4 regions of the Rahnella sp. CG8 genome follow, and region 2 is predicted to be linked to each of the others. Evidence: predicted binding sites of a transcription regulator. Region 2 holds the regulator's gene; each other region holds the start of a gene.

Region 1 (5,713 bases), on a different contig from region 2:
ACCATCCACAATCTGGCGCTGAACCCGAACTTTGGCGGCGAAGTCATGGTGGTCGGTCTGGGCTGTGAGAAGCTGCAACCCGAGCGCCTGCTGGAAGGCACGCCGGATGTGCAGGCGATTTCACTCGATGACACGCACATTGTGCGTTTGCAGGATGAGCAACATGTCGGTTTCCAGTCGATGGTTGACGATATCCTGACGGTCGCACAATTTCATCTGGAACGCCTGAACCGCCGCCAGCGCGAAACCTGTCCGGCTTCCGATCTGGTTGTGGGCACACAATGCGGCGGCAGTGATGCCTTCTCCGGTGTCACCGCCAACCCGGCAGTCGGTTACGCTTCGGATTTGCTGGTGCGCTGCGGTGCAACAGTGATGTTTTCAGAAGTCACAGAAGTGCGCGACGCTATCCATCTGCTGACACCGCGTGCAGCGGACGTCGACGTGGGTAAACGTCTGCTGGAAGAAATGGCCTGGTACGATAATTATCTGTCGCTGGGACAGACCGACCGCAGCGCCAACCCGTCTCCGGGCAACAAAAAAGGCGGTCTGGCTAACGTGGTTGAAAAAGCACTGGGTTCGATTGCTAAATCCGGTACCAGTGCGATTTCAGAAGTGTTGTCTCCGGGACAACGTCCGACCAAAAAAGGCCTGATTTACGCCGCCACACCGGCCAGCGATTTCGTCTGCGGGACACAGCAACTGGCTTCCGGTATTACCGTTCAGGTATTCACCACCGGACGCGGTACGCCATACGGCCTGCTTGCCGTGCCGGTGATTAAAATGGCAACACGTACCACGCTGGCAAACCGCTGGCACGATCTGATGGATATCAATGCCGGGACAATTGCGACCGGTGATGCCACCATCGAGGATGTGGGCTGGGAGTTGTTCCACTTCATTCTGGACATCGCCAGCGGCCGCAAAAAAACCTGGTCAGACACCTGGGGCATCCATAATGCGCTGGCGGTGTTTAACCCGGCGCCGGTAACCTGAGTTACCGTTTTGCGGATAAACGAAAGGCCAGCAATGCTGGCCTTTTTTGTGCGTCTGATTTGATTCACAACTTACTGCGCCGCAGCGGCACCGGTTTGTTCTGCACCCACCAGCCCGACTTTCAGGTAACCGGCTTTACGCAAGTTATCCATCACGCTCATCAGCGTTTCGTAATCGACACTTTTGTCCGCGCGGAAGAAAATCGTACTCTGCTTGTTACCCTGAGTACGCTGATCCAGCATCGCGGTCATATTATCGCTGTTCACGGGCGTGTCGCCGAGGAACAGTTGCTTGTCAGCTTTCACCGACAGGAAAATCGGTTTCTCCGGACGCGGCTGCTGTTTTGCCGTCGAAGCCGGTAAATCCACCCGCACATCAACGGTGGCCAGCGGTGCCGCCACCATGAAGATGATCAGCAATACCAGCATGACGTCGATAAAAGGCGTGACGTTGATGTCATGCATTTCACCACTTTCGTCGATATCGTCGTTTAACCGAATAGCCATAATCTGTTCTTACCCTACGCGTAACTGACCTGTCTGACCGCGTGGCGCATTGCCTTCGCTGGCAGCCAGATCCAAATCACGGCCCTGTAACAGGATAATCTGCGCCGCCACATCGCCTACCTGATGACGGTAAGAGGTGATGGTACGGGCGAAAATATTGTAGATGACCACCGCAGGGATGGCTGCAACCAGACCCACAGCCGTGGCCAGTAAGGCTTCGGCGATACCCGGTGCGACGACCGCCAGATTGGTAGTCTGCGTCTGTGCGATACCGATGAAGCTGTTCATGATGCCCCATACGGTACCGAACAGGCCGACGAAGGGAGAGATTGCTCCGATGGTCGCCAGAATACCGTTGCCACGGCCCATGTAACGACCCGCGGCGCTGACGCGGCGCTCAAGGCGAAAACCGGTACGCTCTTTAATGCCGTTGTTGTCAGTCGATCCGGCAGACAGTTCCAGCTCGTTCTGCGCATCGCGTATCATCTGCGCGCTGATGCTGCTGGCAGCGAAACTTTCAGCCTGCTCGGCGGCTTCGTCCAGCGTACGAACGGAGGACAACGCATCAAATTCACGGCGCATACGGCGTTTGCCCGTGAAGACTTCCGCACCCTTGCTAAATAACAATGCCCAGGTGACCACAGAAGCCAGCAGCAGACCGATCATGACGGTCTTCACCACCACATCAGCGTGATGGTACATGCCCATAACAGACAAATCGGTTGGGATCACGGGTGCCGTCTCTGCTGGCGCGGGTTGCATCACCGGAGCTGGCGTTGCGTCACCGGTCGCCGGTGCGTCAGCCGTTGCAGGTTGAGTTGCTGCAGAATTGACGGCTTGTCCCGCCGGCGTCGCAGGTGCAGCCATCGCGTTGCCGCTCAGACCAGCAACCAACATTAACGACATCAGTAATGAGGTCGCCTCTTTCATCTTATTGCGAGCCGTTTTCACGCGTCGCCTCCAGCCAGAATCAGTGTGTAGAAGGAATGAATAACGCCGAATGATATCAAAGAAAAAGGCCTAATTGATAGTCGTTCTCATTATTATTTACATTGTCCCGCCTGCCGCCCGACGTGTCATTGACAGATGACAAGGTTTTTCCTGTTTGTACAAAGGTTGAACAATTTAACCTCCGTCACACTTTCAAAAAAAATCACACAGTAAATCAATCATCTGAGCTTCATTACTCAAGTTAAAACAACGTTTTAAATATTAAGCAACAGCTTTTTACATTTGTTACGAGTTTGTGATAACGCTCAAATACCGCACAACAAAAAATAGGATAAAGTGCATTCACTGGCGAAGACCTCACACCGGCACGTCATGCATCCCTATCATTTAAAAGCTTATTCAGACATTTTTCAAAATGAACCGGCAACGCCTCTGCGCCCGTCCTGTTCGATACTTGTTCACATTTATCTTTCCCTTACCGAGTACCCTGGAGACAAACTGATGAAAATGCAAAAAGCACTTCTCAGCCTTTGCCTGAGTTCCGCGACCCTCTTATTTACGCATGGCGTGTCAGCACAAACGCTGAAAGCCGCCGACGTGCATCCGCAAGGCTATCCCAACGTGGTCGCCGTCCAGCACATGGGCGAAAAACTGCAAAAGCAAACAGACGGACGCCTCGAAATTAAAACGTTTCCGGGCGGCGTGCTGGGAGATGAAAAGCAGGAAATTGAACAGGCGCAGCTCGGTGCGCTGGATATCATCCGTGTGTCGATGACGCCGGTTGCTTCGATTTTGCCAGAAATTAATGTCTTCACCCTGCCCTATATTTTCCGCGACGAAGACCATATGCACAAAGTGCTCGACGGTCAGATCGGTAAAGAAATCGGCGATAAAATCACCAACAACCCGAATTCACGACTGGTTTTTCTCGGCTGGATGGATGGCGGGACGCGTAACCTGATCACCAAAAAACCGGTGGTGAAACCGGAAGATTTGCACGGCATGAAAATCCGCGTACAGGGCAGTCCGATTGCGCTGGCAACGCTGAAAGCGATGGGTGCCAATCCGGTGGCGATGGGCGTCAGTGAAGTGTTCAGCGGCATGCAGACCGGCGTCATTGACGGCACCGAAAACAACCCGCCAACCTTTGTCGCCCATAACTACCTGCCGGTAGTGAAAAACTACACCTACAGCCGCCATTTCATCATCCCGGAGCTGTTCCTGTATTCAAAAGTGAAATGGGACAAACTGAAACCGGAAGACCAGCAGTTAATCCTCAAACTGGCGAAAGAAGCACAGGACGAACAGCGCGAACTTTGGAAAGCCTATAACGAGAAAGCCCTCGCCACGATGAAAGCGGGCGGCGTGAAATTCTATGAGATTGACCCCGCGACGTATGTCAAAGCCACGCAATCCGTGCGCGATGAATTCGGCAAAGACCATCAGGATCTGATGCAGCAAATCGCTGACGTGAAGTAAACCCTGACACCGGCAGCCTGCGGGCTGCTTCTTTCTGATCTTTCGCCGGGGGATTTATGGTTTCGAGTTATCACACCCTGATGGACATTCTTTACCGCTGCGCGATGTGGATCGCGGGCATCGCGTTGCTGCTGATGGTGGCGGTGATCCCGGTTGGGATCTTTGCCCGTTACGTGATGAACAGCGCCCTGTCGTGGCCGGAGCCGATCGCGATTATGTGCATGGTGACGTTCACCTTTATCGGAGCCGCTGTCAGTTACCGCGCTGGTTCACACATCGTCGTTGCGATGGTCACTGACCGCCTGCCACCTGCGCTGAAAAAATTTTCTGCCCTGCTGGCTGACCTGATGATGCTGGCCATCAGCGTGTTTATTTTCTGGTACAGCCTGCAATTGTGCAGTGAACTCTGGCAACAGCCGGTGGCGGAATTCCCGCTGCTGACCGCCGGACAGACCTATCTGCCGCTACCTATAGGTTCTGCACTGACGTTGTTATTCATCATTGAGCAGATCATTGCCGGCCCGCAACATCAGCGGCCTGTGGTGATGCTGGGCAATTCTGACGCCTGACCGGAGCCTGTTATGGATGCATTAATCTTGTTGTTAACGCTGGCAGTGATGCTGGCGATTGGCGTGCCGGTCGCTTACGCCGTCGGGCTGAGCGCGCTGGCAGGAGCCTGGTGGATTGACCTGCCGTTTGAAGCGCTGATGATCCAGCTGACCAACGGCGTGAACAAATTTTCACTGCTGGCGATCCCGTTCTTTATTCTGGCAGGCGCGATCATGGCCGAAGGAGGGATCGCCCGCAGGCTGGTCAGTTTTGCCTACATCTTTGTCGGGTTTATCCGCGGCGGGCTGTCGCTGGTGAACATTGTGGCCTCAACCTTTTTTGGCGCGATCTCCGGTTCTTCCGTGGCGGATACCGCCTCAATCGGCTCGGTGATGATCCCGGAAATGGAGAAGAAAGGTTATCCGCGTGACTTTGCGGCGGCAGTCACCGCCAGCGGCTCGGTACAGGCGATCCTGACGCCACCCAGCCACAACTCGGTGATTTACTCGCTGGCGACCGGCGGTACGGTGTCGATTGCCGCGCTGTTCATCGCCGGTATTTTGCCCGGTTTACTGCTCAGCCTGACGCTGATGGTGATGTGCGTGGTGTTTGCTCACAAACGCGGTTACCCGAAAGGTGAGCGCGTGCCGTTCCGCCAGGCGCTGAAGATTTTTATCGACACGCTGTGGGGGCTGATGACCATCGTGATCATCATGGGCGGCATTCTCAGCGGAATATTTACCGCGACGGAATCCGCAGCGATCGCGTGTTTGTGGTCATTCTTCGTCACCATGTTTATCTACCGCGATTACAAGTGGAGCGAACTACCGAAACTGATGTATCGCACGGTGAAAACCGTCAGCATCGTGATGATCCTGATAGGGTTTGCCGCCAGTTTTGGCGCAGTCATGACTTACATGCAGTTGCCGATGCGCATCACCGAATTCTTCACCTCGATCTCTGACAACAAGTACGTGATCCTTATGTGGATCAACATCATGCTGCTGGTGATCGGCACACTGATGGACATGGCGCCGATCATCCTGATCCTGACGCCGGTGCTGTTGCCGGTGGTGTTATCGCTCGGCATCGACCCGGTGCATTTCGGCATGATCATGCTGGTGAATCTGGGGATTGGCCTGATCACCCCGCCGGTCGGCTCGGTGCTGTTTGTGGCCAGCGCGGTGAGTAAACAGAGCATCGAAAAAGTGGTGAAAGCCATGCTGCCGTTCTAC
Region 2 (5,713 bases):
GGAAGGGATCACCCATTCGCTGTGTACGCTGGAATTCCAGGATAACCGTCGTCTGTACGACTGGGTTCTGGATAATATTTCTATTCCATGTCACCCGCGTCAGTACGAATTCTCCCGTCTGAATCTCGAATACTCCATCATGTCCAAGCGCAAGCTGAACCTGCTGGTGACCGAGAAGATTGTTGAAGGCTGGGATGACCCGCGCATGCCGACCGTTTCAGGTCTGCGTCGCCGGGGCTATACCGCGGCGTCTATCCGTGAATTCTGCCGTCGTATCGGCGTTACCAAGCAGGATAACAACGTCGAAATGATGGCGCTGGAATCTTGCATCCGTGACGATCTCAACGAGAACGCACCGCGCGCCATGGCGGTTATCAATCCGGTTAAAGTGATCATTGAAAACTTTACCGGTGATGATGTGCAGATGGTGAAGATGCCGAATCATCCGGGCAAACCGGAAATGGGCGCCCGCGAAGTGCCGTTTACCCGTGAGATTTACATCGATCAGGCTGATTTCCGCGAAGAAGCCAACAAGCAGTACAAGCGTCTGGTGTTGGGCAAAGAAGTGCGCCTGCGTAATGCGTATGTGATCAAAGCAGAACGTATCGAGAAAGACGAGGAAGGGAATATCACCACTATCTTCTGTTCTTACGATATCGACACGCTGAGCAAAGATCCTGCCGATGGCCGCAAGGTGAAAGGCGTGATCCACTGGGTGTCCGCGTCTGAAGGCAAACCGGCTGAGTTCCGCCTGTATGACCGTCTGTTCAGCGTCGCAAACCCGGGCCAGGCGGAAGACTTCCTGACCACCATCAACCCGGATTCCCTGGTGATTTCCCACGGTTTCGTGGAGCCATCACTGGTGGCTGCACAGGCTGAAATCAGCCTGCAGTTTGAGCGTGAAGGTTACTTCTGTGCCGACAATCGCTACTCAAGTGCTGAACATCTGGTGTTTAACCGTACCGTTGGCCTGCGTGATACCTGGGAAAGCAAACCCGTCGCGTAAGCCCTCAGTATGAGGTAATAAAAACGCAGTTCAGGCTGCGTTTTTTTTCGCCTGTTATTCTTGTCAGAGATGCCTTTTGTTTTTCGTCGCGAATTAATGTATTTCCTATGCTTACTTTTAAAACGTTGTGCCACAGCCGTTCATATTGCTGAAACGTTTAAACTGTAAGATGATTTCGTTTAATCGTATGTTTTAATTATATATTATTATAGTCCACTGCTTTAATCCTTTCCTGCATACCTCTGTAATGCTTTTTCATCTTTATGTGCACTTTGTCATATTTCGATAATTAATGATTAATTACTCATTGATAATTCGCGTCGCGAAAAATACTCTTGATGTTGATTTAACCGGTTACGCCTCTGGCGACCGCTTTTTATACCCGTTTGGGTTTTGCTCGTTTTTTTAGTCAACATGAGGAATCTCTATGCACAAGCACCGTAACAGGGGCAGGGGATCGGCTTACCTGAAACCTGCCATGTATTCTCTCGCCGGCACCTTACTGGGTGGCGGAATGATGTTTTCACAAGAGACCAAAGCAGCCGGTTTTATTGATGATTCCACACTGACCGGCGGTGTGTACTACTGGCAGCGTGAACGTGACCGCAAGGACATGGATCCGGCGAGTGACCACTACAAAGACTATACAACCAACCTTTCGCATTCTACCGCTAACCTGAACCTCGATTTTTCTTCCGGCTATGCCTGGGACATGTTTGGTATTGATATCGCAGCCTTTACGGCGATTGAAATGGCCGAGAGCAGCGAGAGCGGCCATCCCAACGAAATCGCCTTTTCTAACAGCAACCGCGCCTACGACGAAGATTACTCCGGGGATAAAAGTGGGGTCAGTCTTTATAAGGCAGCCGGTAAATTCAAATATGGCGGATTCTGGGGGCACGCAGGGTATATTCAGCCTACCGGACAGACGCTGATCGCACCGCACTGGAGCTTTATGCCGGGTACGTATCGCGGTGCGGAAGCCGGTTATAAACACGATTTCGGTGACCCGGGTGAACTGAGTTTCTCCTATATGTGGGCTGATGAATATAAATCGCCGTGGCATCTGGAAATGGATGATTTCCGCCAGAATGACAAGAAAACCGGCGTTTCTTATATTCATTCGCTCGGTGCGAAATATGATTTTAAAAATGACTTCGTACTGGAAGGCGCATTTGGCCAGGCTGAAAGTTATGTCGATCAGTATTTTGCTAAAGCCTCGTACAAAATGGATCTGCTGGGCAATCCGCTGACCACCAGCTATCAGTTCTATGGTGCAGAAGACCGCATCAGTGACAAGAATGATCCGAACAGTCTGTATGACGGTCTGGCATGGTTGCAGGCACTGACCTTTGGCTATACCACCGGGCAGTTTAACTGGCGTCTGGAAGGGACGATGGTGAAAGCGGAAGGGAATCAGGGCTACTTCCTGCAGCGCATGACCCCGACTTATTCTTCCTCAAACGGCCGTCTTGATGTGTGGTGGGACAACCGCTCGGACTTCAACGCCAACGGTGAAAAAGCAGTATATGCAGGCGTATTGTATGATCTGGCGAAATGGGATTTACCGGGCTTCGCGGTCGGTGGTTCGTACGTCTATGCCTGGGATGCCAAACCGAGCACCAACGCCGCTTATGACCAGAGCCAGCGTCTGAAAGAAAGCGCATGGAGCCTGGATGCGCTGTACACCATTCAGGAAGGGCGCGCCAAAGGGACGTTGTTCAAACTGCATTACACCCAGTACGACAACCATTCGGATATTCCGAGCTGGGGCGGCGGTTACGGCAACATTTTCCAGGATGAAAAAGACGTGAAATTCATCGTTATCGCTCCATTCACTATTTTCTGAGGTCGCTATGTCGATGAATAAATTACTGATGATCGTGGTTTCGGTTGTTCTGCTGGCCGGTTGTGCACCCACCGCCGATCAGGCACAAATATCCCAAACGCGGGAAGATTACCGTGCCTGTATCAATACGTCAGAAGGCAATCCGGACAAACTGGCATCCTGCGAGGTGTTACTGAATAAACTGAAACAGGAAAAAGCCCACCAGCAATTTGCAGAACAGGAGACGGTGCGCGTGGTGGATTATCAGCGATGTCTGACGGCGCGTAAAACTGGCGACGGTCAGGCATATGCTGCTGATTGCGGGAAAATCTGGCAGGAAATAAAAACGAACAATTCACCTAAGCCGTGAATCTCAGCAGCGAAACATACCCCGGCTTGCCGGGGTTTTTTATGCCTGCTATCCGGGCTCAATCTGCGTCGATATCAGACATAAAAAAACCGCTTTTCAGCGGTTAATTTAGTCAAAGCCTGTGCAGATTACTGCGCAGGTTTATCGTTGTGCAAAGAGTCATCTTCGCGGCAATCGCCTGCTTCACAGTGGCCGTACAGATACAGGCTGTGGTTGGTGAGCTTGATACCGTGTTTCTTAGCAATCTCACGCTGACGACCTTCAATATATTCGTCACGGAATTCGATCACACGACCGCAATCCAGACAGATCAGGTGGTCGTGGTGATGTTGCTGGGTCAGTTCGAATACGGACTTGCCGCCTTCGAAGTTATGACGGGTGACAATACCGGCGTCGTCAAACTGGTTCAGAACGCGGTAAACCGTCGCCAGGCCAATTTCTTCACCCATATCAATCAGTTGCTTGTAAAGATCTTCCGCACTAACGTGATGACCTTCCGGCGCTTGCAGCACTTCCAGGATTTTGAGGCGCGGAAGCGTGACTTTTAAGCCGGCTTTCTTCAGTGCGGTGTTGTTGTCAGTCATGCGGATTCAGTCCTGTTACTATGTGCTAATCAAGTTGAGGCATGCAGCCTGTGGCATCGGCGGCACAAAATTATTCGTTTAGTCTCTTCGTTTAACGCAATGTGCCAATTCTCGTCAACGACAGCCTGTTAATAAAGATCACAAATTGCCGGTCACATTTGTAATGCAACGACTTGATCAATAGAAAAAACAGAGGAACTCAGTGTACCTTGATACGACCGAAAGTTACAATTTTGTAGCAGTTAAATTGTTAATTTCAGTAATAGTTTGGCCCTTCAATTGTAGAATAAATCCTCAGGGCCAACAGGGTTTTTAGCCAATAATTTCAGAAAGGCTAAGTTCTTCTGTGATCTGTTTCACCCAGGCATCAACACGTTCGCTGGTCAGTTCGGGCTGACGATCTTCGTCAATTGCCAGTCCTATGAAGTGCTTATCATCCGCCAGGCCTTTAGATGCTTCAAAGTGGTAACCTTCGGTAGGCCAATGTCCGACAATCACTGCGCCGCGTGGCTCAATGATATCGCGCACGGTGCCCAGCGCATCGCAGAAATATTCGGCGTAGTCTTCCTGGTCACCGCAACCAAACAGTGCCACCAGCTTACCTTCGAAATCTATCTCTTCCAGCGTTGGGAAAAAGTCGTCCCAGTCACACTGCGCTTCACCGTAATACCAGGTTGGAATGCCGATAAGCAAAATATCGAATTTTTCCAGATCCTCTTTGCTGCTCTTCGCAATGTCATGCACCTCTGCAACATCTTTACCCAATTGCTTCTGGATCATTTTTGCGATGTTTTCGGTGTTACCTGTATCGGATCCAAAGAAGATACCTACAACGGCCATAAGATTACCTAACCTCTTGTTCTCAATGAAGTGCTCTGCAACGCAGGCAATAATAATGCAGATGATAGCAAACTCGTGCGGCGGAGAATATGCTTCTGCTCGCCTTCTTAACTGGGAAATAAGTTTATCGGGCAATATTTTTATGTGTTATCGCCTTTGTGTGCTTTCACCTGCGGCGAATTAACCTCAGGGTTAATGAGGTCAAAAGCAAGTTTGAGAAATAAGTTGTCACAATACTAAATTTCGAGAACATTCCGCCGATAGATGATTCGGGAGCAATCTCAACATAATAAAGAAATCGATGCCCGGAGAGGTGTTCAAACATGTCCTGGGGCACTTGCCTGCTGGTTACCTGTCTTGATTCTCCGCATCCCCGTCAATCCTCAGGCCAGAAACAGACATGTTTCGAGAGAGGCATATCGTGCAGTTTTTAAAAAATATCACCATCAGGGCCGCTTTATTAACCATTCTTGGCATCTTTTGCGTCATGTGGGCAGGTGTTTCCCTTTACACCGTCACCTCACTGGACACACTGACCCAAAATACCAAAAATAGTACCGAGCTGGTCAACAATATGGCGCTGATCAATAAAGGAAATGATCAGTATTTTCGTACCGTGACGCGCCTGAGCCGCGCCGTGGCACAGCTTCAGGCCGATCCGTCAAAAGGTCCGGAAATTTTTGATACCGCCAAACAATCACTCAGCGGGCTGACGCAGGCTCTGGCCAGTTTTAAAGCGGCACCGCATCCGGGGCTGGAAGATTCCTCCGTGCAGGAATTAATCACCAGTTGGGAAAATCTGATCACGCAGGGCGTCACGCCATTGTTCGACGCAGCCCGCAGCAAAAATACGGAGTCCTATAACCAGCTAGCCAATTCCACCGTGCCTGCACTGAGCCGCAGCTTTGGCTCATCAATGGAAAAAGTCAGCGGTCAGATCGCTGTCGATTTTGATGCGGCACAACGGCAATCCACCCATCTGACGTCATTTAGCAAAGTGATTCTGCTGACGGCATTTGGTATCGGGCTGGTGATTTTATTGCTGACTGACCGTTATCTGGTGATGGCGCTGGTGAAGCCGCTGG
Region 3 (5,713 bases), on a different contig from region 2:
AAACTCGGACTGACGTATCTCGAAGGCCAGCAGCCGTGGAACGTGCCGGTGGATATCGCGCTGCCTTGCGCCACACAAAATGAACTGGATGCCTCTGCGGCACGCGTGCTGATCGCCAATGGCGTGAAAGCGGTCGCTGAAGGCGCGAATATGCCAACGACGATTGAAGCGACCGACTTGTTCACCGACGCGGGCGTGTTGTTCGCGCCGGGTAAAGCGGCGAATGCCGGTGGCGTGGCAACCTCAGGGCTGGAGATGGCGCAGAACGCTGCGCGTCTGAGCTGGAAAGCCGAAGAAGTGGATGCGCGTTTGCGTCACATCATGCTGGATATTCACCAGTCGTGTGTCGAATACGGCGGCGAAAGCCAGCAGACGCAGTATGTCCGTGGCGCAAATATCGCCGGCTTCGTCAAAGTCGCTGATGCCATGCTGGCGCAGGGCGTGCTGTAAGCCCAAAGTCAGGTTTCAGAAACAACAAAGCCACCTTTGCAGGTGGCTTTTTTATGTGGGCAACATACTCAGAAGTGCGTATTCAGGCTCATGTAGAACGTGCGGCCCGGTTCGTTGTAGGTTGCCGCGCCTGCGCCGTACATATAGGCGCCGGTGGTGGCATTACCCACGGTCTGGGCATTACCCGCACGGAACTGGCGTTTGTCGAAGACGTTATCAATACCCGCCGTGACGCTGACATTTTTGGTCGCGGTGTAGGTGCCGCTCATGCCGACCACAGAATACGGGCTGACTTCATTCTTCTCACTGCCGGTGACGGCTTCACCTTTGTAGTTGTATTTCTTCGGCTTCTGACGGCCATACCAGGTCAGGGTAGATTGCAGAGAGAGATCTTCCGTCGCCTGCCAGCTCAGCGTGGAGTTGATGGTAAATTCCGGGATGATCGACAGATAATCGCCGGTCTCTTTGTTTTTACTTTCAATCATGTACGTGCCGTTGTTATTCCAGGAAACGGTGCTGCTGACCGGAATATTCAGCGTGCCCTCCAGCCCCTGAACCACGGCTTTCGGCACGTTTTCCCATTTATATACATCAGTTGTGCCGGTGGAGGACGTGCCGGTTGGCAGATAACCGGATTCGATTTTGTTGCGATAATCGTTGCGGAAATAGGTCACGCCCGCCTGATAACCGTTGCGGTGGAATTCCAGCCCGATCTCTTTGTTAACGCTGGTTTCCGCATCCAGATCTTTATTCCCCACCAGATAACAACCGCCGCCGCTGGCCGCACAACCCTGACCTTTACTGTACAGCACGTAGTTCGGGTTGGTCTGATACAGGCTCGGCGCTTTATAGGCGCGGGCGATACCCATTTTCAGGGTGAAATCGTCGCCCAGTTCCTGAGACAGGTTCAGCGACGGGCTCCAGTTATTGCCGACAATGGAGTGATGGTCGAAACGCAGACCCGGCACCAGCATGGTGCTGTCGGTCAGCTCAATATTATCTTCGGCAAACAGCGAGAAAATCTCTGCCTGAGAATAGGGGCTGCGGTTGGTGCTGTCGGTACCGGCAATCGCGCCGCCGAGCATAGCCTGCGTGTTGGAAGACGGATCTTTCATCTTCTGCTGGTTCCATTCAGTGCCGAACGTCGCGGTTTGCGGCACGCCCAGCTCAAACGGAATACTGACTTCGCTGTGCGCCAGAATGTCGCCCAGAGCGATGGTGTTGAAGTCTTCGTCAGAGAAGATGCCTTCGGTACCGCCCGCCAGCCCTTCATCCATGCGCGAGTTACGGGTTTTTTCGTACTGCACGTAGTTGTTGGTGGTCACACCGTTATCCCATGCGCCTTTGTAGGTCACCGAGTAGGACTGGCGGTAAATGCGGTTAGTCTCTTCACCGTACATGCTTTTCACCAAATCACTGGTGTTGGTGTTCTGCGTGTCGCCTGCGTACAGGTTGCCCTGACGGCTGTTGGACACTTCAAATTCCAGTGACTGCATGCGGGCAAAATCCCAGTGCAACAGGGCGTCGATATTCTTATCGATCACGCCTTCGCGACCTGCCGGAACGGTGTCAGCATAGGTGCCGGTACGCTCAGACTGATGACCGTCGTTGATGTACTGCGCGTCAGCCTGCGTTTTGCTGTAGCCACCGAACAGGCGGAAACTGAACTGATCGTTGAGCGGGCCGGAGAGGCTGAAATCGGTACGTTTGGTCGAGCCTTCGTCTTTATGTTGTGGTGCGTTCAGATAGGTATTCCAGGAACCGTGCCACTCCTGAGTGTCTTTTTTAGTGATGATGTTCACCACGCCACCCGCCGCGCCGTTACCGTAACGCGCCGCCGCCGGGCCGCGGATCACTTCGATGCGCTCGATCATATCGGGCGGAACCCAGCTTGTGTCGCCGCGGGTATCACGCTCACCGCGCCAGCCCTGACGCACTGAGTTGCGGCTGTTCACCGGCTTACCGTCGATCAGGATTAAGGTATTTTCCGGGCCCATACCCCGGATGTCGATCTGGCGGTTATTACCGCGCTGGCCGCTGGTAGAGTTACCGGTCAGGTTTACGCCGGGCATGGTGCGGATAAGTTCGTTGATGTCGCGTGCCGGAGGGCGTTTTTGGATTTCATCAGAAGTGATGGTGGAAACGCCGGGAGCCTGAAGGTTTTGCTGTGCGGCGGTGACAACCAGTGTGTCGCTGGTGTCTTCCTGTGTTTCTGCGGTGTTCTGGCTGGCGTCTGTTGTGCGGGGTATGGTGCTTTCTGCCGCGCTGACGGGCAAAGAAAGTGCTGATCCCAGCCCGATTAAGGTTGCCAGAGAATAGTGTGGTAGCCTGCTTTTCATAGTGGATTCTGCCCTGAAATCCATCCGTTCCTGCAAAACAGATTTAGTGAACAGGAGGATGGCCTGTTGTGTGTGTATTTTTATCGTCCCGTTTACGGGCGGTAACACACTATTGCAAATGCAAACAATTATCAATACGATTCCCATTCATAATTTTCAGGAAGCAGGTCAATCATTCTGCAAATTATGCCTTCTCTCACTGCCAAAAGACTGTAAAGCGTAAACATGATGAAATCGCAGTTTCCGGAAAAACCCACCGCGCAGGCGATGTTAGCAAGCTCTCAGGCGGGAAGTGCCGAATGGTGGAAAGACATTAAAGCGCAAGGTTCACCCTTGATCGAACGGCTGAATGATGACGTATGCAACGTGACGTTCTTCTGGCGGGATCCGCAGGGCAGTGAGGCGACATCGGATTTCCAGCGGGTGTGGATCAACATCAACGGCATCACCGATCACCATCAGTCTTTACCGCCGCAAAGCCTGCAAAGACTTGCGGGAACCGATGTCTGGTCGCTGAGTATTACGCTGCGCTCCGGCTGGCGCGGCAGCTACAGCCTGATCCCGCGCACCGGGCCCGGCAGAGAGTTCCCGCAGGATCCCGATGCCTATACCGCCATGCTGGCTGCGCGGGAATGGTGGAAAGATATGTTCGCCCATGCGATTTATGACCCGCTGAATCCGAATCAGCCGTGGCCGGGGGCGAAATCTCACGCGTTGTCGCCTTTGCATATGCCCGACGCATTGCCGCAGCCTGCCTGGCGGGAGTTTGATCTCCACGGTGCCGCGTTGCCACAGAAACCGGCAAAACTGCAAACCTATCAGTGGAACAGTGCGCGTCTGGGCAACCGGCGCAAGGTCTGGATCTACACCACCGGCGAAAGCCAGGATCCGGCATCGCGCCCGCTGGCGCTGTTGCTCGACGGCCAGTTCTGGGCGCAGCAGATGCCGGTCTGGCAGCCGCTGATGCAGCTGACGCAGGAAGGCACATTGCCGCAGGCCGTCTACGTGCTGATTGATGTGATCGATACACAGACCCGCAGTCGCGAACTGACCTGTAATGCAGATTTCTGGCTGGCCGTTCAGGAGGAGTTATTGCCCGCCGTGGCGACGCTCGCACCGCACAGCAGCGATGCGAACAAAACAGTGGTGGCGGGGCAGAGCTTTGGCGGGCTGTCAGCGTTGTACGCCGGTTTGCACTGGCCGCAGCGCTTCGGTCTGGTACTCAGTCAGTCCGGTTCTTTCTGGTGGCCGCGACGTAATAAATCGCAGCAGGATGAAAATCCTGACGAGGCGGATTTGTTACTGCGTGCGGTGAGTAACGGGCTGGGGGCTGCCAGCCATCTGAAAATTTTCATGGAAGCGGGCAGCAATGAGCGACTGATTTATCAGGTGAATAATCAGATGGATGAGCTGCTGAGCCGCACCAAAAACAGCGTGCGTTATCGCGTGGTCGATGCCGGTCACGACGCGCTGAGCTGGCGCGGCGGATTAGCCGATGGCCTTCAATACCTGTGGAACGAAGAGCCATGGAGCACCGGAGATTCAACCGTTACCCAGCGGGATAATTAACGGTGTATGCGAAACCGGACAGTCGATAATGGCGCAGCGCAGCCCGAAAACCTGTTCGATCAGTGCCGGTGTGACGATGTCTGCCGGTGCGCCCTCAGCCAGTATTTTTCCATCGCGCATGGCAATCAGATGCCCGGCGTAACGACATGCCTGATTCAGGTCGTGCAACACCACCACCAGCGTGCGGCCGTTTTCCTGATTCAGGCGACACATCAGTTCCATCAAATCAATCTGATGCGCGATATCCAGCCAGGTTGTCGGTTCATCCAGCAATAACAACGGCGTTTGTTGCGCCAGCACCATGGCTATCCACACCCGCTGGCGCTGTCCGCCGGAAAGTGAATTCACCGTGCTTTCCGCCAGTGCGAATACTCCCGTCGCGTGCATGGCGTCGTTCACCGCCAGCGTATCTTGCGCTGTCCAGCGGCTGAACAGGCTCTGATGCGGGTAACGCCCGCGGGCCACCAGATCCGCCACACTGATATCGCCCGGCGCCGTTGAACTTTGCGGCAGTAAACCCAGACGTTTCGCGACGTCTCTGGTGCCGTAATCACCGATCAGTTTGCCGTCCAGAAATACCGTGCCGGATTGCGGCGGCATCAGGCGGCTGAGCGTGCGCAATAATGTGGATTTACCGCAGGCATTCGGCCCGATAATCACGGTGAGTTTTCCCTGAGGGATAGAGACGGAGAGTTCGCGGGCGACGATTTTTTTATCGTAGCCCAGCGTCAGATCTTTCGCGTACAAAGGGGAAGAGTGTTCAGTATTCATGAGCGTCGCGACTCCCGGATCAGCAACCCAATCAGATAAATGCCGCCCAGACTGACGGTCAGCACGCCCACGGGTAACTGATAGGGCGTGAACAGCCGTTGTGCAGTGACATCGGCGGCGAGCAACAGCAGCGCGCCGGTCAGCGCCGCGAAAAATAAAGCGTGCTGCTGGCTGGCGCAAAGACGACGCGAAATTTGCGGTGACACCAGCGCAATAAAGGAAATTGGCCCGGCCAGCGCGGTGGCTGCGGCGGTCAACGCCACGCCCGCCAGCATCAGCAATAAACGTGAACGCGTCACCGGTACGCCCAGCGCACAGGCGGCATCATCGCCCATTTCGAGCAACCGCATCGGAGCGGATAAGCAACGCGCCAGCATGCAGGCGACGATAATCATCCCCGTCGCCGGCAGGCTTTTCTCCCATGTGATGCCATTGAGCGAACCAGCATTCCACAAGCCAGCCGTCAGCGCCGATTCCAGCGAGGCGTGAATAATCAGCCAGGTATTGACCGCAATCAGCAGCGCCCGTACGCCGATACCGACGATAATCAGGCGGAACGTTTCGATGCCCTGACGCCACGCCAG
Region 4 (5,713 bases), on a different contig from region 2:
CAGCGTCGCGGCCTGATCTTCGAGTGAATCGGCGGCAGCGGATGACTGCTCAACCAGCGCGGCGTTCTGCTGTGTCGTGCTGTCCATTTCGACAATCGCCTGCGAAATCTGGCTGATTCCACGGCTTTGCTCGTCAGAAGCAGAGGCGATTTCACCCATGATATCGCGCACATGCGAGACGGATTTCACGATGTCCTGCATGGTGCGTCCGGTATTTTCCACCAGCTTCGCGCCGGTGTTAACACGTTCAACCGACTCGGCAATCAGCCCTTCGATCTCTTTCGCTGCCTGCGCACTGCGCTGTGCCAGTATGCGGACTTCCGAGGCGACGACTGAGAATCCGCGACCCTGTTCACCGGCACGCGCGGCTTCAACCGCAGCGTTCAGCGCCAGGATATTGGTCTGGAACGCGATGCTGTTGATGACGGACGTAATTTCGGCGATACGTTTTGAGCTGCCGGAAATCTGCTGCATGGTGTCGACCACTTCGCCGACTTGTTTGCCGCCGAGCGTTGCGGTGCCCGAAGCCTCGCTGGCCAGTTTGCTGGCGTGATGGGCGTTATCGGCGTTCTGTTTCACCGTCGCGCTCAGTTCTTCCATGCTGGCGGCGGTTTCTTCAACCGCGGCGGCCTGCTGTTCGGTGCGTGAGGAAAGATCGGTATTCCCGGCGGCGATTTCAGCCGCCGCGTGAGAAACCTGTGAAACGCCGGAGCGGATTTCATAAATCATCGTACTGAGATTCTGGCTCATCGCGGACACCGCGTTCATCAGCATACCCAGCTCATCGCGACGTGTGGTTGGATGCGCGACAGTCAGATCGCCCCGCGCAATCGCCTCCGCCGTTTTCAGCGTATCGCGCAGCGGCTGGGCAATCTGGCGGGTGATTCGCCATGCAATGATAATCCCCACCAGCATTACGATCAGCGTAATCACCATCATGATCATCTGTGCATTAGTGATGTCTTTATGCGTGTTATCCAGTTCATTTTTGAATATTTTTGCGACCAGTGTGTTCATCTCAGCGGCTTTTACTGTCAGCAGCTGCGAGTTCTTTTGTTCATCTTCGTAAGCCGGCATGTAGGCCATAACGTGATCTTTATAGGTCGCCAGCGCACTCATCAGCGGGGCGAGTGTGGCCTGCTGATCCGGTAACAGTAATGCGTTCAGCTTTTTAGCATTGGCCTGCGTATCATCAATTGACTTTAACAGCCTGGCTTCCGATTCCTTGTTGATGTTGAGCAACAGGCCGCGCACGTCATAACGCACGTTGATCAGTTTTTGAATGACTTCGGCCAGTGAAAGACGAATGGAAGGATCGGCATCTTCCACACGCAGCTGATCTTGTAAACGTTTCACAACGGCTTCGGTTTCGGAAAGATTCCAGCTGGCGCGTACCGCATCTTTGCGGTCGACGGCTTCTTTAAACGCGGCTTGTGCCTGCTGATATTCATGAATTTTTACCGGCACCTGCTCCAGTTCTGCCTGGCCAGCGGCATCCCATTTCAGCTTGTCTTTCGACTGCTCAATCAGTTGCGACAGCGCGTCTATGTTGTCCTGATTTTGTTTGAGATATGCCGGATTGTAATTGAGCTGATAAAGCGTACGGCTGAGGCGGGCATCATTGAGTAATGCGTTCATCTGATTACTGAAATCGACTTTTTCCGCACGCTGACTGATGTCGTTAAATTTAATCATTCCCGCAGTGGTAATGACGGCCGCGATCAAAAGCACAAGCCCGAAACCCAGACCCAGTTTGGTGCCGACCTTGAGATTGTTCATCCACTGCGAAAGACCCGATCCGTTACTCATAATCATTCTCCGTCAAACATCCCTTTTAAATAGACATGCGTTTTTGTGACGCCTTTGTGAACAATCTATCGGTAGGTTGTTTAATAAACTTTATAGGATCTGTCGCGTATTTTTGATTAATGCGAGCGGGGTCTAATAATGGTGGGAAACGGAAGAATAATTCGCTGTAAAACAGTGATCATGCATACAAATTCAGGACATAAAAAAGGCGGGTCACTGACCCGCCATTGGCGAAAACATCATCATGCCCGCGAAGGGCGGCAGGGCGAAATTACTTCGCTTCAGCCAGACGTTTTGCTGCTTCGTCCCAGTTTACAACAGCCCAGAAGGCTTTGATGTAATCAGGGCGTTTGTTCTGATATTTCAGGTAGTAAGCGTGTTCCCACACGTCCAGGCCCAGCAGCGGGTAACCGGAAGCGCCGGAAATGGCTTCGCCCATCAGCGGGCTGTCCTGGTTAGCAGTAGAAACAACCGCCAGTTTGCCGTCTTTCAGTACCAGCCATGCCCAGCCTGAACCGAAACGAGTGGTCGCTGCTTTCTCAAAAGTTTCTTTGAAAGCGTCAACGCTGCCGAAATCGCGTTCGATCGCAGATTTCAGTTCGCCCTGCAGGGTGGTGCCGGTTTTCAGGCCTTTCCAGAACAGGCTGTGGTTAGCGTGGCCGCCTGCGTTGTTACGCAGTGCAACTTTCTTGTCTGCAGGAACCTGATCCAGTTTGGTGATCAGTTCTTCAACCGGCAGTGCAGCCAGTTCCGGCAAGCTTTCCAGCGCAGCGTTAGCGTTGTTCACGTAAGCCTGGTGATGTTTAGTGTGATGGATTTCCATCGTTTCTTTGTCGAAATGCGGTTCGAGTGCGTCGTATGCGTAAGGCAGTGATGGCAGTGAATAACTCATGTTCATCGTCTCCATAGTGTAGGGCGGCACCGTCATTGTGAGCACCGCGTAATCAGTCGGATCATTATAGTTAATTAAATGATATTGAAAATGATTATCTATGCTCCATGCTTTGTGCGGGTACTCGTAAGCGCCTGTTATACGGGGCTTAGAACCAGATAACCGCAAACAATCCTAAATTGTCTAAAGGCACGCGGTGCTTAGAGAGAGTTAACGTAACCGCTGCGGATGCGTATACACCGTTGCCCGTCCCGGTTTACTGAAACCGACCAGCGTCAGATTGCATTTTTCGGCAACGTCGACTGCGAGCGTGGTGGCGGCGGAGACGGCAAACAGGATTTCGATGCCGCACATCGCGGCTTTCTGCACCATTTCATAGCTGGCGCGGCTTGATACCAGCGCGGCGCCGGATATCCAGTCGTTTTGTCTGGCACGCATACCGAGCATTTTATCGAGAGCTACATGACGGCCCACATCTTCGCCGCCACCCAGTAATTCACCTTCCGGCGTGATCCACGCGGCGGCGTGGGTACAGCCGGTAAGCTGGCCGATTTCCTGCACGGATTTCAGCTGGTGCAGCGCGTTGTCCAGATTCGCCAGATCAAAGGTTTGACTGAACGGCAGCGGCGCGAGCGGGCGGAATAAATCGCCTAACTGTTCGATGCCGCAGACGCCGCAACCGGTGCGGCCTGCCATGGCGCGGCGGCGTTCTTTCAGCCCGGCGAAACGGCGGCTCGATAATTCGATGTTAACCTCAATCCCGTTACAGTTTGGTGTCACCTCCATCCCGTAAATATCACTGACCGATTCAATAATCCCTTCTGACAGCGAAAAGCCCAGCGCAAAGGCCTGCAGATCTTTCGGTGAAGCCATCATGACCACATGCGAAATGCCGTTATAAACCAGCGCAACGGGCACTTCCTGAGCAATCCAGTCATCTTCCGGCTCATTGAGATGTGCGCGCTGCATCACCGTTTTTTGGCTGGCTCCGATGATCTGAGTCACTTTTTTGTCATCTTTTTCGCCCAGTTCGTTTACTTGATGGACATCCATTAGCAATAACCTTATAAACATTCCGGCTACATAAGCCGTACAAAAACTATGGGTACTTGGCTTTAATTTTAACGCTTCCGCATCAGCTGCGGAAAGCGCCAATTTGAAAAGCAATGTGTTAACAGATGATGGGAAGGAGTCTTTCATGCAAGTCAGCAGAAGACAATTATTCAAAATATGTGCGGGTGGTATGGCCGGCACCACGGCGGCATTATTAGGATTTACTCCTACCATGGCGCTGGCGGAAACCCGCCAATACAAACTGCTTCGCTCCCGTGAAACCCGCAACAACTGCACTTACTGTTCCGTAGGTTGCGGAATACTGATTTACAGCCAGGGCGATGGCGCGAAAAACGTCACTGAAAATATCTTCCACGTAGAGGGTGACGCCGATCATCCGGTCAGTCGTGGCTCGTTGTGCCCGAAAGGCGCAGGCGTGCTGGATTACATCCACAGCGAAGGCCGTCTCAGATATCCGGAATACCGCGCTCCCGGTTCCGATAAATGGCAGCGCATCACGTGGGACGAGGCGATTTCCCGTATCGCCCGCCTGATGAAAGATGACCGCGACGCCAACTTCGTCGAGAAAAATGAAAACAACGTGACGGTCAACCGCTGGCTGACCACCGGCATGCTGTGTTCTTCTGCGGCCAGTAATGAAACCGGTCTGCTGGATCAGAAATTCACCCGCGCGCTGGGTATGGTGGCGATCGACTGTCAGGCCCGTCTGTGTCATGGCCCGACCGTGGCGGCATTAGCGCCAACCTTTGGTCGCGGTGCGATGACGAACAACTGGGTCGACATCAAAAACGCCAACGTCATTTTAATTATGGGCGGAAATGCGGCAGAAGCGCATCCGGTCGGATTCAAATGGGTGATTGAGGCCAAAACCAAAAATAACGCCAAAGTCATCGTCGTCGATCCGCGTTTCAACCGCAGTGCCGCCGTGGCCGATATTTATGCGCCCATCCGCGCCGGTTCGGACACCGCCTTCCTGCTCGGCATGATCAACTATCTGATCACCCACAATAAAATTCAGACTGAATACGTCCGGGAATACACCAACGCCAGCCTGCTGGTGCGTGAAGACTACGAATTTAATGACGGATTGTTCAGCGGTTTCGATGCGGCGAAAAAATCCTACAACAAAGAAAGCTGGCACTATCAGCTCGATGAAAAAGGCTTCGCGAAACAGGATAAAACCTTACAGGACCCGCGCTGTGTGTGGAATCTGCTGAAAGAGCATGTTTCCCGTTACACGCCGGAACTGGTAGAGCGCCTGTGCGGCACCTCGAAAGAAGATTTTCTGCTGATAAGCTCGATTCTGGCGGAAACCTGCGCACGCGATAAAACCTCGACCATCCTCTATGCGCTGGGCTGGACGCACCACACCGGCGGCGCGCAAATCATCCGCTGTGCGGCGATGATCCAGTTGCTGCTCGGCAACGTCGGAATGCCGGGCGGCGGCGTCAATGCCCTGCGCGGTCACTCCAATATTCAGGGCTATACCGACCTCGGTTTGCTGTCGCTGAACCTGCCGGGTTACATGCCTTTGCCGTCGGAAAAACAGACTAATTTCACTGATTATCTGCATCAGATTACGCCCGCACCGCTGGTGGATGGACAGGTCAATTTCTGGAAAAACACACCGAACTTTTTCGTCAGTATGATGAAAAGCTTCTGGGGCGATCACGCCACGGCGGAAAATGACTGGGGCTTTGACTGGCTGCCGAAATGGGACAAAAGCTACGACGTGCTGCAACAGGCCGAGCTGATGACCGAAGGCAAGCTGAACGGGTATATCGTGCAGGGCTTCAACCCGCTGGCGGCCTTCCCGGACAAAAACAAATCCTCGCGTGCACTCTCGAAACTCAAATATATGGTGGTGATCGACCCGCTGGTGACTGAGTCCTCAAACTTCTGGCAAAACCACGGTGCAATGAACGACGTGCAGACCGC

What was found. Region 2 encodes Fur, which represses iron uptake genes when iron is present. Its sites were predicted from a motif close to ATAATAATGAGAACNACTATCAA; they were not measured.
Region 1: a site for Fur is predicted at 2,524-2,546, ahead of exbB (tol-pal system-associated acyl-CoA thioesterase). Genes of this name have one in related genera too.
Region 3: a site for Fur is predicted at 2,902-2,924, ahead of HGO41_RS23945 (TonB-dependent siderophore receptor). Genes of this name have one in related genera too.
Region 4: a site for Fur is predicted at 2,780-2,802, ahead of sodA (superoxide dismutase [Mn]). Genes of this name have one in related genera too.

What each region holds. Positions count from the first base shown of each region.
Region 1 is NZ_JABAED010000016.1:89,301-95,013, forward strand. It holds gene garD (galactarate dehydratase) at 1-993, shown strand, start outside; gene exbD (TonB system transport protein ExbD) at 1,065-1,499, opposite strand; gene exbB (tol-pal system-associated acyl-CoA thioesterase) at 1,509-2,429, opposite strand; gene HGO41_RS16025 (TRAP transporter substrate-binding protein) at 2,952-3,929, shown strand; gene HGO41_RS16030 (TRAP transporter small permease) at 3,986-4,498, shown strand; gene HGO41_RS16035 (TRAP transporter large permease) at 4,511-5,713, shown strand, end outside.
Region 2 is NZ_JABAED010000007.1:192,568-198,280, reverse strand. It holds gene glnS (glutamine--tRNA ligase) at 1-1,006, shown strand, start outside; gene chiP (chitoporin ChiP) at 1,485-2,855, shown strand; gene chiQ (ChiQ/YbfN family lipoprotein) at 2,869-3,204, shown strand; gene fur (ferric iron uptake transcriptional regulator) at 3,333-3,788, opposite strand; gene fldA (flavodoxin FldA) at 4,101-4,628, opposite strand; gene HGO41_RS09410 (methyl-accepting chemotaxis protein) at 5,050-5,713, shown strand, end outside.
Region 3 is NZ_JABAED010000041.1:11,743-17,455, forward strand. It holds gene gdhA (NADP-specific glutamate dehydrogenase) at 1-450, shown strand, start outside; gene HGO41_RS23945 (TonB-dependent siderophore receptor) at 519-2,789, opposite strand; gene fes (enterochelin esterase) at 3,015-4,358, shown strand; gene HGO41_RS23955 (ATP-binding cassette domain-containing protein) at 4,332-5,129, opposite strand; gene fepG (iron-enterobactin ABC transporter permease) at 5,126-5,713, opposite strand, start outside.
Region 4 is NZ_JABAED010000010.1:90,470-96,182, forward strand. It holds gene HGO41_RS11645 (methyl-accepting chemotaxis protein) at 1-1,809, opposite strand, end outside; gene sodA (superoxide dismutase [Mn]) at 2,081-2,701, opposite strand; gene fdhD (formate dehydrogenase accessory sulfurtransferase FdhD) at 2,912-3,754, opposite strand; gene fdnG (formate dehydrogenase-N subunit alpha) at 3,900-5,713, shown strand, end outside.